Regions from separate parts of the Geobacillus sp. WSUCF-018B genome, predicted to be linked through region 2. Evidence: riboswitches for the same ligand, from Rfam matches in the RefSeq annotation. Region 2 holds a riboswitch; each other region holds the start of a gene.
The links. A riboswitch is a leader RNA that binds a small molecule or an ion and turns the genes downstream of it on or off. The one in region 2 is predicted to bind S-adenosylmethionine.

Region 1 (3,198 bases), on a different contig from region 2:
CTGCAAACACTCGGCGGAAGCCGTCCGTTCCGGTCAGCTCGTTGCGCTCGACAATTAGGCGGCGGCCGAGGCGGAGCGCGTGTCGTTTGGCGGCAAGGCGGGCTTCTTTCTGCTCGATGCCGTCAAGGTCGGCCACATGGGCGAGGCCGATCGTCCGGCGGATGACTTCGCAGCCGGCAAAGCCGACAGCATCGATGAACGCATGCCGGAGCACTTCGTCAAGCAAGCCCGGTGTTGCGGCGTACGTCTCGATGCTTTTGGTGCGCCAAAGCTCCGAGAATATGGACGCAAAGACGTCCCAGGTCTGGTCGATGTGATCAAAGAGCGGTTGGCGCTCAACGTCAGGGCGGGACAACGCATTTAACAGCAAGTTGGCGAAAAACTGCCCAAGGTCAAAGCCGATCGGGCCGTAAAAAGCGAATTCCGGGTCGATTACTTTCGTTTCGTCGGTGCTTGCGAAAATGCTGCCGGTATGCAAATCGCCATGCAGAAGCACATCGGCTTCGGTTAAAAACTTGCGCTTCAACTTCGCCGCTTCCAAACGGAGGCGGTCGTCATTCCAAAGCGTTTCGACGTCCGGCCGCAGCTCGTCTTCGAAGTTGTTCGTGTCATGGTCGAAAAATGGATCGGTGAAGACGAGATCTTCGGTGATTTTGCACAGTTCCGGATTGACGAAGCTTTGCGCCAATTTCTTTTTCTCTTGCTGGTTCATGCCGAAATCGGATGTGTAAAACGCTGTTTTGGCGATAAATTCGCCGATATGCCGGGACAAAAGCGGGAATGTTTTCCCTTCGATCAACCCTTTGCGGGCGATTTGCAGACGGGACAAGTCTTCCATCACGGTAATGGCAAGCGATTCGTCAGAATAGTAGACGTTCGGCACGTATTGCGGTACATAGCTGGCAAACGTGCGCAACGCGTTGCTTTCAATAACCGCGCGCTTTAACGTGAGCGGCCAGCTTTCGCCGACGACTTTCGCGTACGGGAGCGCCTGTTTGATGATGACGCCTTGCTTCGTTTCCTGATCGACGATATGAAAGACTAAGTTTAAGTTTCCGTCGCCGATTTCGCGGCACACAAGCGGCGCCCCGTCTCGGAATAGGCCGAGGCGGACGGCGAGGGCGGTCGCTTTTTGTTCGGTGAGCGGTTCGTAAACAGTGGATTGGACAATCGTCATTTTCACGTTCCCCCTTTAGGTTTTGGCAAATGAAAAAGCCTCTTTCGCATACGGAAAGAGGCTTGAAGATGCATCGTCTTCGCGCCTCTTATCTTTCAGAAAGACATCGGTCTTTCTGTTGGACTTAGCACCGTGCCCTGCGGAAGCGGTTCGCTTCCGGCGCCGCCTTTGGCGTGCGCCCTATCTCACGATAGCATTACGGTCGGTTGCTGGGCTTCATTGGGCCAATTCCCTCAGCCAACTCTTGATAAGAGTACCGATCTAGCTATTAAGTTTTTGCAATTTTCACGATGTTAACAATCGTTTGGTTGCTTGATTCGAATGATACAGGTTGGGCTGGCGGATTGTCAATACGTTTTGAAAAATTTTTTTGCCGCCTCTTCATAATCGTGCGGCCGGCGGTCGGCAAACACCGGGATGCGTGCGCGGACGTCTTGGATGAGCGACGGGTCGATGGAAGCGGTTAAGATACCCGGCTGTTCGTCGGCTTCGGCGATGATCTCGCCCCACGGGTCAATGACGAGCGAATGGCCGGCGAACACGTTGTTCGGGTCTCGTCCGGCCCGGTTGCAAGCGACGACATAGCATTGGTTTTCAATCGCCCGCGCCATCAGGAGCGTCCGCCAATGGTGAAGGCGGGGAAGCGGCCATTCGGCGACGACAAACAGCACTTCCGCTCCGGCCAACGCATGGGCGCGAATCCACTCCGGAAATCGGATGTCATAGCAAATGACCCCAGCGCACGGCAGCCCGTCAAGCGAGAACAAGCCTGGCTCGTTTCCCGGCTGCAAATACAAATGTTCATCCATCAATTGGAACAGGTGAAGCTTGCTGTATTCGCCGACGATTTGGCCATGGCGGTCGGCCACGATCATCGTGTTTGTCACGCCGGCGGCTGTTTTTTTGGCGACCGAACCGGCGACGAAATGGACGCCGTACGTTTGCGCCAATCGGGAAGCGAGCGCCTTCGCCCGTTCGGCGCCTTCGTCGGCAATTTCATCCAGGCGCGTCAAATCGTAGCCGGTCGTCCATAACTCTGGCAGCACGATGATGTCAGCGCCGTCTTTGGCAGCGGATTCCACGGCCTGTTCGGCTTGCTGTTCGTTTTTTGCTGGATCGCCAAATGCAATGTCAAGCTGCAGGCAGGCGATGCGGATCGTCATGAGCGTTCACCTCGGAAAAAAATTTTTCTTTACATTTTGCTTTTAACGATATATGATGTTGCACTAGAATTTCAAGAATTTTTGAGAAGGTGTGGACGATGACGATCGAATTTCCCTTTTCCGAACTGCTTGAACAGCTGCCGAAGCAGTTTTTCGCCTCGCTCGTGGCGAAAGTCGGTGCGAAGATCAAGGCGGGTTATGATGTGATCAACTTAGGGCAGGGCAATCCGGATCAGCCGACGCCGGCGCACATTGTCGAAGCGATGCAGAAGGCAGCCGCGAACCCAAAATACCATAAATATTCGCCGTTTCAAGGCTACTCGTTTTTGAAAGAAGCCGTAGCGGCGTTTTACGCGCGCGAGTACGGGGTGACGATCGACCCGGCCCGCGAGGTCGCCATCTTGTTCGGCGGCAAAGCCGGGCTTGTCGAGCTGCCGCTTTGCCTCGTCAACCCGGGCGATGTCGTGCTCGTCCCGGACCCGGGTTATCCGGACTATTGGTCGGGAATCGCGCTCGCCCGCGCGCGGATGGAAATGATGCCGCTTGTCGCGGAGAATGGGTTTCTGCCGGATTATTCGGCCATTCCCAGGGCGGCGGCCGACCGGGCGAAACTGATGTTTTTAAACTATCCGAACAACCCGACCGGCGCGACGGCGACGAAGGAGTTTTTTGCTGAAACGGTGGCGTTTGCGGAAAAGTACGGCATAGCCGTTGTGCACGATTTTGCCTATGGCGCGATCGGCTTTGACGGCCAAAAGCCGGTCAGCTTTCTAGAAGTGGACGGGGCGAAAGACATTGGCGTTGAAATCTACACGTTCTCGAAAACGTACAATATGGCCGGCTGGCGCGTGGCGTTCG
Region 2 (3,198 bases):
TCGAGAACGACGTTTTCGAGCACCGCGCCGAAGCCGATGGCGTCAAAAATTTGCGGCTCTTTCTCGCGCGATAGGTTGATGCATTTCGCATAGCAGCCGCCTTCGATGTTGAAAATGCCGCGGCTTGACCAACCGTGTTCGTCATCGCCGATCAAGCGGCGGTTCGGGTCGGTCGAGAGCGTCGTTTTTCCCGTTCCCGACAAGCCGAAAAAGAGGGCGACGTCGCCTTCCTGCCCGACGTTGGCCGAGCAGTGCATCGGCAGGATGCCTTGTTCCGGCAGCACATAGTTCATGACCGAGAAAATCGATTTTTTCATTTCGCCGGCATACTCGGTGCCGCCGATCAACACGGTGCGCCGTTCAAACGAGATGATGATGAACGCTTCCGAGCGCGTCCCGTCCACCTTCGGGTCGGCTTTAAAGTTCGGCGCGCAAATGACGGTGAATTGCGGCTCGTGCGCGGCGAGCTCCTCGGCGCTCGGGCGGATGAACAGCTGATGGACGAACAAGTTGTGCCAGGCGAATTCGTTGACGACTTGAATCGGCAGCCGGTATTTCGGATCGGCGCCGGCAAAGCCTTTAAAGACGAACAGTTCATCTTGTTTCATTAAATAATCGAGCACTTTGTCGTACAGTTTCTCAAACGTTTCCGGAGACATCGGCTGGTTGACCGTTCCCCAGTCGATCGTTTGCTTCGTGGACGGTTCTTCGACGATGTATTTGTCTTTCGGCGACCGCCCCGTGTACTTGCCGGTTGTCACGGCAACCGCCCCGGTGTGGGTCAGCCGTCCTTCGTTCCGCTGCAATACTTTCTCGACGAGCTCGGCGACGGACAATTGGTGATGTACGTACGGTTTTTGCAGCAATACATCCAGCTTATTTGTCATGTTTGCGATCCCCATGTTCACAACCTGCCTTCTTTTTGTAATCACTCTTGAAAATAGTATAACACATTTTTATTAATAGTCCATACTAATTGTGTGGGTTTTTTTGAACTTATTTTGCCTATTTTTCAGATTTTGCACGCTCTCCCGCCTGTGCTTCAAGCGGGAGGCGGCCGTTCCCGGGTTGTCTTACTGTCTTGCTATTAAGGAAGCAGGCAGTGATGACCCAAATCGGCAATACGTTTGCCAAATCCGCCTCGTCTTGTTCAAGCATGCAGCCGGAAGCGGCACGTTTATATAGACGCGCTCCCCTCCTATACAAAAGAAAGGGGCTGCGTTTAGCTTCCCTTTGTTTTATGGAGGCAAGGGAAAGGCGCTCATTCCTCCTTTGCTTGGGTTCGTGCGCGGAAGCGGGATGATAAAAAATTCACTTCTGCGGTTGACTTTGTTCCTTCAATTGCGATAAGATAATTCATTGAACGGATACTCTTATCCCGAGCCGGTGGAGGGACAGGCCCGATGAAGCCCAGCAACCGTCACAACTGGACATGTGTGAAATGGTGCTAACCTGTGGCAAGGCGCAGTCCTTGAACGATAAGAGTGAAAGGAAGCAATACGATTGCCATGACCTTTCCTCAGCCGTTACAGGAAAGGTTTTTTATATTGCGAAGGGAAAAAGGGAAATGAGTTCCGTGTCGCCACATTATGTTAAGAGGAGGAAACAAACCGAATGTCAGCCAAACGCCGCTTGTTTACGTCAGAGTCTGTGACAGAAGGACATCCGGATAAAATTTGCGACCAAATTTCTGATGCCATTTTGGATGCCATTTTGGAAAAAGACCCGAACGCCCGTGTCGCTTGCGAAACGAGCGTGACGACCGGGCTGGTGCTCGTGAGTGGGGAAATCACAACATCAACGTACGTGGACATTCCGCGCATCGTCCGCGATACGGTCCGGGAGATCGGCTACACGCGCGCCAAATACGGATTTGACGCCGATACGTGCGCGGTGCTGACGTCGATTGACGAACAGTCGCCAGACATTGCGATGGGGGTGGACCGGGCGCTTGAGGCGCGCGAAGGTCAGATGACTGACGAGGAAATTGAAGCGATCGGCGCCGGCGACCAAGGATTGATGTTTGGGTTCGCCTGCAATGAGACGGAAGAATTGATGCCGCTGCCGATTTCGCTTGCGCACCGCTTGGCGCGTCGATTGGCGGAAGTGCGTAAAACGGACGTCTTGCCGTACTTGCGGCCGGACGGGAAAACGCAAGTGACGATCGAATACGATGAAAACGGCAAACCGGTGCGCGTCGATACGATCGTCGTGTCCGCGCAGCACCATCCGGAAATTACGCAAGAGCAAATCGAGCGCGACATTAAGGAGCATGTCATCAAACCGGTCGTGCCGGCCGAGCTGCTTGATGAGAACACGAACTATTTCATCAACCCGACAGGACGGTTTGTCATCGGCGGTCCGCAAGGGGATGCTGGGCTGACGGGGCGGAAAATCATTGTCGACACGTACGGCGGCTACGCCCGCCATGGCGGCGGCGCGTTCTCGGGCAAAGACCCGACGAAAGTCGACCGCTCGGCGGCGTATGCGGCCCGCTATGTGGCGAAAAACATCGTTGCGGCAGGACTGGCCGACAAATGCGAAGTGCAGCTCGCCTACGCGATCGGCGTCGCCCGTCCGGTATCGATTTCCATTGATACGTTCGGCACCGGCAAAGTGTCGGAAGACATTTTGATTGAGGTCGTGCGCAGCAACTTCGATCTCCGCCCGGCGGGCATCATCAAAATGCTTGACCTGCGCCGCCCGATTTACAAACAGACGGCCGCTTACGGGCATTTCGGGCGTACGGACATCGACTTGCCGTGGGAGCGCACTGATAAAGCGACGACGCTGAGAGAACAAGCGCTGGCGCTGGCGAACAAGTAAGGCCGGACGGCGCGGATGCGCGAGTCGTTTCAGGCGTCGGCAAACGCAACAGAACAAGAGCTGCCGGATTACGGCAGCTCTTGTTCGTGAGGACGCGCGGCTTGCTGCAGCGCTTTGTAATATTGCCCTTTTTCCACATATTCGCGGCGGATGCGCTCCATTTCGCGGAGGTCGTCTTCCGTCAGTTCGCGGACGACTTTGGCCGGGCGGCCGAGGGCGAGCGTGTTGGGCGGAATTTTTTTGCCCGGCGGCACTAAACTGCCGGCGCCGATAAACGCGCCTTCCCCGATTTCCGCGCGGTCCAAAATGATTGAGCCCATGCCGATGAGCGCGTTTTTGCGAACGATGGCGCTGTGCAAAATGACTTGATGG
Region 3 (3,198 bases), on a different contig from region 2:
GGCGTTGCTGATGCGCGGCGTGGCAAGTGAGTTGTCAGCTAACGTCAGCGCGTCGATGCCAGCGTCATGGAGCGCTTTCGCCCCAGCGAGAAACTTGTCAATGCCGAGTTGCTTCGGCGGATCGAGTTCGACAATGACCGAGCGGCGCGTGCGGGCGAGCTCGGGAAGCGGAGTCGGCGCGGGCCGATCGGCTTGCACCGATACAGATGCCGTGCGCCGCTTCACCGTTTTTTCCGTCACCGGCGTCCGGTCGGCGAGCGCCTTTGCCATTGCCTCAATATGTTTCGGCGTCGTGCCGCAGCACCCGCCGATCAAGCGCACCCCTTGATCGCGGAACGCTTTGGCCGCCTCTTCAAAATATTCCGCGTTCGTTTCATAGACAAGCCGGCCGTCGCGGTAATCCGGGAGGCTCGCGTTCGGATACGCCGACAAAAATGCGCGATTGGGCAGGGGCACTTCCTCAAGCGACTGAATCATATAGTGCGGACCAAGCCGGCAGTTGAGCCCGACAACATCGGCCCCGAGCGCCTCCAGGCGGCTAAGGGCGTCCGCGAGCGGCGTGCCGTCTTGCAAAACGCCGACTTCATGGAGCGACACATGGGCGATAATCGGCAAGTCCGTCTCTTTGCGCGCGATGGCAAGCACCGTCTCCAACTCTTCCAAATCGTAATACGTCTCCAGCAGCACACCATCAACCCCTTCGGCAAGCAGCACAAACAGCTGCTCGCGAAACGTCCGCTTCACTTCGTCAAGCGGTACGACACTTTTGTTTAACGTGCGCAGCCCTCCGATCGTTCCGAGCACGTACGCCCCCCCATTGGCTGCTTGCTTCGCCAGTCTTACAGCGGCGCGATTGATCGCCGGCACCTCGTCTTGCAAGCCGTAGCGCGCGAGTTTCACATAGTTGGCGCCGTATGTATTCGTCTGAATGACATCGGCGCCCGCCGCGATATACGCTTCATGAATATGAATGATTTCGTCTGGATTCGATAGATTCAATTCTTCAAAACAACGGTCGACGCCATGCGAATATAAAAGCGTCCCCATCGCTCCGTCGGCGATGAGAATGCGTTGTTTCAACTCATCGAGCAGCCCCACGTTTGATTCCCCCATTTCGTTGTAGTAAAAGAAAAAAGCCTTCTAAGAAGAAGACTTTTCGTTCGCTTCTTCTTATCTTCCAGGCTGTTGCCTGTCTGGATTTAGCACCTTGGCCGCGGCCAGGTTGCTGAGGGTTCACCGGGCCAGTCCCTCCCCCTCTCTTGATAAGAATGTCCGTATGCGGTTGTTTATTTCGTCTTGACTATTACTATATAATTTAATGTATTTTTTGAAATTATTCAATACGGTGAAGCAAGGAAATTTGAAAAAACGATCAATGAGACAGCGGCTTTCCGCATTGCGGGCAAAATTGGAAGCTGTTCTGCGGAATAGTCAGCCGCTTTTTGTTTTTTAGTCGCCGACATGGCGGAAAGCATATTTTTCCGTTGCACTTTCTACTCTCCTATGTTCTAATTAGGAATAGTGAACATCAAGAAGATGGGGGGCTGAAAGTGAACGGAGAAATCATCCGCTTCGAGCGAGTGACGAAGGAATACGACGGCGCAGCCGTACTGGATGATGTCAGTTTTGCGATGGAGCGCGGGAAGTTTTATACGCTGCTTGGACCGTCGGGGTGCGGGAAGACGACGATTTTGCGGCTGATTGCCGGGTTTATCGAACCGACGCAAGGAACGATTTATTTCCACGGAAAGCCGATTCAAAACGTCCCGCCGAACAAACGGCAAGTCAACACTGTTTTTCAAGACTATGCGTTGTTCCCTCATCTCGATGTGTTTGAAAACGTTGCGTTTGGTTTGCGCGTGAAAAAGATGAAAGAAACCGACATTCGCGAGAAAGTGAGGGAAGCGCTTCGGTTTGTCAACTTAGACGGCTATGAGCGCCGCCGCATTCAAGAAATGTCAGGCGGCCAGCGTCAGCGCGTCGCGATTGCGCGGGCGATTGTGAATGAGCCAGAAGTTTTGCTCTTGGATGAGCCGCTATCGGCCTTGGATTTGAAGCTGCGCACGGAAATGCAGTATGAACTTCGTGAATTGCAGCGCCGCTTAGGGATTACGTTCATTTTTGTCACGCATGATCAAGAAGAAGCATTGGCGATGTCCGATTACATTTTTGTTCTGAATAAAGGAAAAATTCAGCAGTTTGGGACGCCGAAAGACATTTACGACGAGCCTGTCAATCGATTCGTCGCCGATTTCATTGGCGAATCGAACATTTTGTCAGGGCGCATGATCGACGATTTCCTCGTCGAATTTGCCGGCAAACAGTTTGCGTGTGTTGACCGCGGCTTCGCGCCAAATGAACCGGTCGATGTCGTCATCCGCCCGGAAGATTTGGAGCTCGCGGCGCCGGAAGACGGGCAGATCGTCATCCGCGTCGATTCGCTCTTATTCCGCGGTGTCCATTATGAAATTTGCGGCTATGACGAAAACGGCAACGAATGGCTTGTCCATTCGACGAAAAAGGCCGAAGTCGGGGAAACGGTCGGCCTTCGTTTTGAACCGGAAGCGATTCACGTCATGCGACTCGAAAAGGAGGATGAGGACGCATGACGGAACGGGCGTGGCGGAACTGGTATTTAATCCCTTATGGCATTTGGCTTGTGCTGTTTGTCGTGGCCCCGATTGTCTTTTTGGTGTATGAATCGTTTTTGGATCTTGACGGCCATTGGACGTTGTCCAACTATAAATCCGTATGGACGCCCATTTATTTGAAAATGATGGCGTATTCGTTTTGGTATGCGTTTTTAATCACGCTTGTGTCGCTGCTCATCGGCTATCCGACCGCCTATTGGCTGACGAAGACGCGGCACAAGCAGCTATGGCTGTTGTTGCTTATTTTGCCGATGTGGGTGAATTTGCTGCTGAAGGTGTATGCGTTTTTAGGGCTGTTCGGCACGTACGGGCTGGCCAACGCTTTGTTGAAAGCGCTGGGCGTTGGGCCGCGGCAGCTGTTGTTCACCGATTTCAGTTTTGTCTTTGTGTCGGTGTACATTTTTATTCCGTTTATGGTGCTGCCGATTTTCAACGCGCTGGAGGAGCTGCCGCCATCGCTTGTCGATGCCGCCCGCGATTTGGGCGCTTCGGCTTGGACGACGTTCCGCCGCGTCGTCTTCCCGCTCACGCTTGGCGGGGTGAAGGC
Region 4 (3,198 bases), on a different contig from region 2:
TTCCCTAGGGGCCAGCCGATGATCGCGGACGATCGCGTCAAGCAAATGCTCGCAGCCGGAACGAATCAGGCGGTACACTTCGGCAAAATTCCCGGTATAATACGGATCCGGCACATCGTCTTTTTCCCGATCCGGGACAAAATCAAGCAGCCGGGCGATCACCGCCGGCGAATTCGGCCCGGCGAGCCGGCGCAAATCGCTCAAATTGGCGGCGTCCATGGCGATGATGTAATCAAATTCCTCCAAGTCGCGGCGCCCGACTTGCCGGGCGCGGATGCCGGAATAGTCAATGTCGTTTTCACTCAAAATCCGCCTTGTCCCCTCATGCGGCGGCTCCCCGACATGCCAGCTGCCCGTTCCCGCTGAATCAACGACAATCTGTCCGTCAAGCCCCCGTTCGTTCACCAAATGACGGAATACCGCTTCCGCCATCGGCGAACGGCAAATGTTGCCGAGGCAAACAAACAACACTTTGACCATCGAAGCAGCCACTCCTTTCCATCCCGTCTTCTTGGCATTAGTTTTCCCTTTTCATCCAAGCGCTTGATAGCCGCTTTCTAGCAGCTCGTGCACATGCACCTATATTTTACCACCTAACGCTGGCGCGGACTATATTGCCTCTCCCCTTTTTCACCGCCGGTGTGGTACAATACATGATAACCTGCCACGAAAGGAGCGAAACCATGGATTTATCGAAACCGTCCGCAGAAAACGTCGAATATATCGTTGAACAGCTGAAGAAAAAATTAAAAGTGCTCAATTTTGATGCGATTAAGCCGGCCCATTTTTCCGAGGCATGGTATGACGAACTGAAAGACATTTACGACATGGTCATGAAGCGTGAAACGTTCAGTCCAAGCGAAATACAGGCCATTGTTGAGGAGCTCGGAAGCCTGCGCAAGCGGTAATCCTCTCCTTCCGTCACCGGATGGAAGCATCGCGAAGCTGCCTATGTATATAAAAAAATTCCTATCGAAAAACTAGGATTGACATTAGCGCCAATTGTGTTAAAATTTTAATCAATATAAATTACATACGCTTATCAAGAGCGGGGGAGGGACTGGCCCGATGAACTCCGGCAACCTGCCGCGTTTGGCAAGGTGCTAATTCCAGCAAAATGGGATCCATTTTGGAAGATAAGGCGTCCCTCGTTCTTCCGCTCTTTCCGAAATGGAAGGGGCGTTTTTATCGCCAGGCTGCCCGTTGCCGGATGAATATCCGACTAATTATGTTGATTTTCTTTGTTTTTAAGGAGGGGGAAACGATGCTCACATATGACCAATGGGAAACGGCCGAAAAACCGTCTTTTCCGTCCGATGATGAAACGAAAGGGGCGTTGGCTGTCCTTGCTTGGGCGTACCGCGAATACGGCGATGACATTGTCTATGCGTGCAGTTTCGGCATTGAAGGGATTGTGCTCATTGATTTGATTTCCCAAGTCAAGCCGGATGCGGAAATCGTCTTTTTGGATACAGGGCTGCATTTCCAAGAGACGTACGACACGATCGCGAACGTACAGGAAAAATACCCGTCGCTCCGCATCGTGATGAAACAGCCGCACTTGACGCTGGAGGAGCAGGCTGCACAGTTCGGCGATGAACTATGGAAACGCGATCCGAACAAATGCTGTGAGTTGCGCAAAGTCATTCCGCTGCGGGAAGTCTTGACCGGAGTCACCGCCTGGATTTCCGGCTTGCGCCGCGAACAGTCGCCGACGCGGCGCCATGTCGAGTACATCAATAAAGACGACAAATTCCGCTCCATTAAAGTGTGCCCGCTCATTCATTGGACGTGGAAAGACGTTTGGAATTACGTATATAAACACGGTCTTCCGTACAACGTGCTCCATGACCGGGGCTACCCGAGCATCGGCTGCGCCCCGTGCACAGCGCCGGCATCGGATCCGAACGATTTGCGCTCCGGGCGCTGGGCCGGCCAGGGGAAAACGGAGTGCGGGCTCCATCTCACATAAGGGGAGAACAACGATATGCTCCTTGCCATTGCCTTTATTGTGTCCTTTTTCTTCGCCATGAACATCGGGGCGAACGGCGCGGCCGCCTCGATGGGTGTCGCGTACGGGTCGGGCGCCATTCCGAAAAAGTCGATGGCCCTCCTTCTTTGCGGCATCGGCGTGTTTCTCGGCAGCCTCGGCGGCGGAGAAGTAGTGAAAACGATCGGGTCGGGCATTATTCCGTCTTCGATCCTCACCGTCAAAATCGTCGTCATCATTTTAACGGCGGCGGCCATTTCACTTTTTGCGGCGAACATCATGGGCATTCCGCTCTCGACGAGCGAGATCACCGTCGGATCAGTCGTCGGCGTTGGCATCGCCTATCAGGCGTTGTACTTTCATAAGCTGCTGTTTATCGTGTCGGTATGGATCGTGATCCCGATCGTCGCCTTTTCGTTTACGCTGGCTGTCGGCAAATGGTTTTTGGCGCTCAAGCGAAAATATCCGCAGCTTGAACAAGGGCGCTGGCAAAAAACATTCATGGCCTTGCTCGTTGTCACCGGCTTTCTCGAGGCGTTTTCCGCCGGCATGAACAATGTGGCCAATGCCGTCGGGCCGCTCGTCGGCGCCGGGCTGATGGCGGTCGGGCCGGCAACTATCTTCGGCGGCTTGTTTGTCGCTGCCGGCGCCCTGTTGCTTGGGCATCGCGTGTTAGAAACAAACGGAAAGAAAATTACAAACTTCTCCCCGTTTGAAGGAAGCGCCATTTCCGGCACGGGAGCCGTGCTCGTCATCATTTCGTCGCTGTTTGGTTTGCCTGTTCCGCTTACGCAGATTACGACATCGGCGATCATCGGCATCGGCACGGCGAAAAGCGGGATGTCGATTTGGCAAAAGCGGATTGTCGTGCAACTGTTGAAAGTGTGGTTTGTTTCGCCAATATTTTCCCTTGTCATTTCGTACAGCCTTGTGAAACTGTTGCTTGACAGCGATGTTTACACGGTGATTGCCATCTTCAGCGTCTGCCTGGCGACGCTTGGCGTCATCAGCTTAAAAAAAACAGTCGCCGAAGAAGAGCGTTCGCTTCATGAACATGGCGGCGGCATTTAATGAACATCTATCAATCTAGGAGGTTATGAACATGAGTTTGAGCATTCCGCATGGCGGCACATTGATCAACCGTTGGAATCCGGATTACCCAATCGATGAAGCAACGAAAACGATCGAGCTGTCCAAAGCCGAACTAA

Region 1: another riboswitch for S-adenosylmethionine. It lies ahead of mtnK (S-methyl-5-thioribose kinase); the one in region 2 lies ahead of metK (methionine adenosyltransferase).
Region 3: another riboswitch for S-adenosylmethionine. It lies ahead of CV944_RS11175 (bifunctional homocysteine S-methyltransferase/methylenetetrahydrofolate reductase); the one in region 2 lies ahead of metK (methionine adenosyltransferase).
Region 4: another riboswitch for S-adenosylmethionine. It lies ahead of CV944_RS08365 (phosphoadenylyl-sulfate reductase); the one in region 2 lies ahead of metK (methionine adenosyltransferase).

The regions. Positions count from the first base shown of each region.
Region 1 is NZ_PIJF01000032.1:18,199-21,396, forward strand. Features, by position in the region: gene mtnK (S-methyl-5-thioribose kinase) at 1-1,177, opposite strand, end outside; SAM riboswitch class I at 1,263-1,431, opposite strand; gene CV944_RS10625 (carbon-nitrogen family hydrolase) at 1,525-2,340, opposite strand; gene CV944_RS10630 (pyridoxal phosphate-dependent aminotransferase) at 2,439-3,198, shown strand, end outside.
Region 2 is NZ_PIJF01000005.1:41,273-44,470, reverse strand. Features, by position in the region: gene pckA (phosphoenolpyruvate carboxykinase (ATP)) at 1-902, opposite strand, end outside; SAM riboswitch class I at 1,371-1,485, shown strand; gene metK (methionine adenosyltransferase) at 1,615-2,826, shown strand; gene CV944_RS02805 (gamma carbonic anhydrase) at 2,895-3,198, opposite strand, start outside.
Region 3 is NZ_PIJF01000035.1:4,788-7,985, forward strand. Features, by position in the region: gene CV944_RS11175 (bifunctional homocysteine S-methyltransferase/methylenetetrahydrofolate reductase) at 1-1,098, opposite strand, end outside; SAM riboswitch class I at 1,168-1,269, opposite strand; gene CV944_RS17315 (hypothetical protein) at 1,338-1,490, opposite strand; gene CV944_RS11180 (ABC transporter ATP-binding protein) at 1,551-2,609, shown strand; gene CV944_RS11185 (ABC transporter permease) at 2,606-3,198, shown strand, end outside.
Region 4 is NZ_PIJF01000022.1:1,641-4,838, forward strand. Features, by position in the region: gene CV944_RS08355 (low molecular weight protein-tyrosine-phosphatase) at 1-480, opposite strand, end outside; gene CV944_RS08360 (DUF1128 domain-containing protein) at 684-908, shown strand; SAM riboswitch class I at 1,037-1,143, shown strand; gene CV944_RS08365 (phosphoadenylyl-sulfate reductase) at 1,265-1,972, shown strand; gene CV944_RS08370 (sulfate permease) at 1,988-3,061, shown strand; gene sat (sulfate adenylyltransferase) at 3,093-3,198, shown strand, end outside.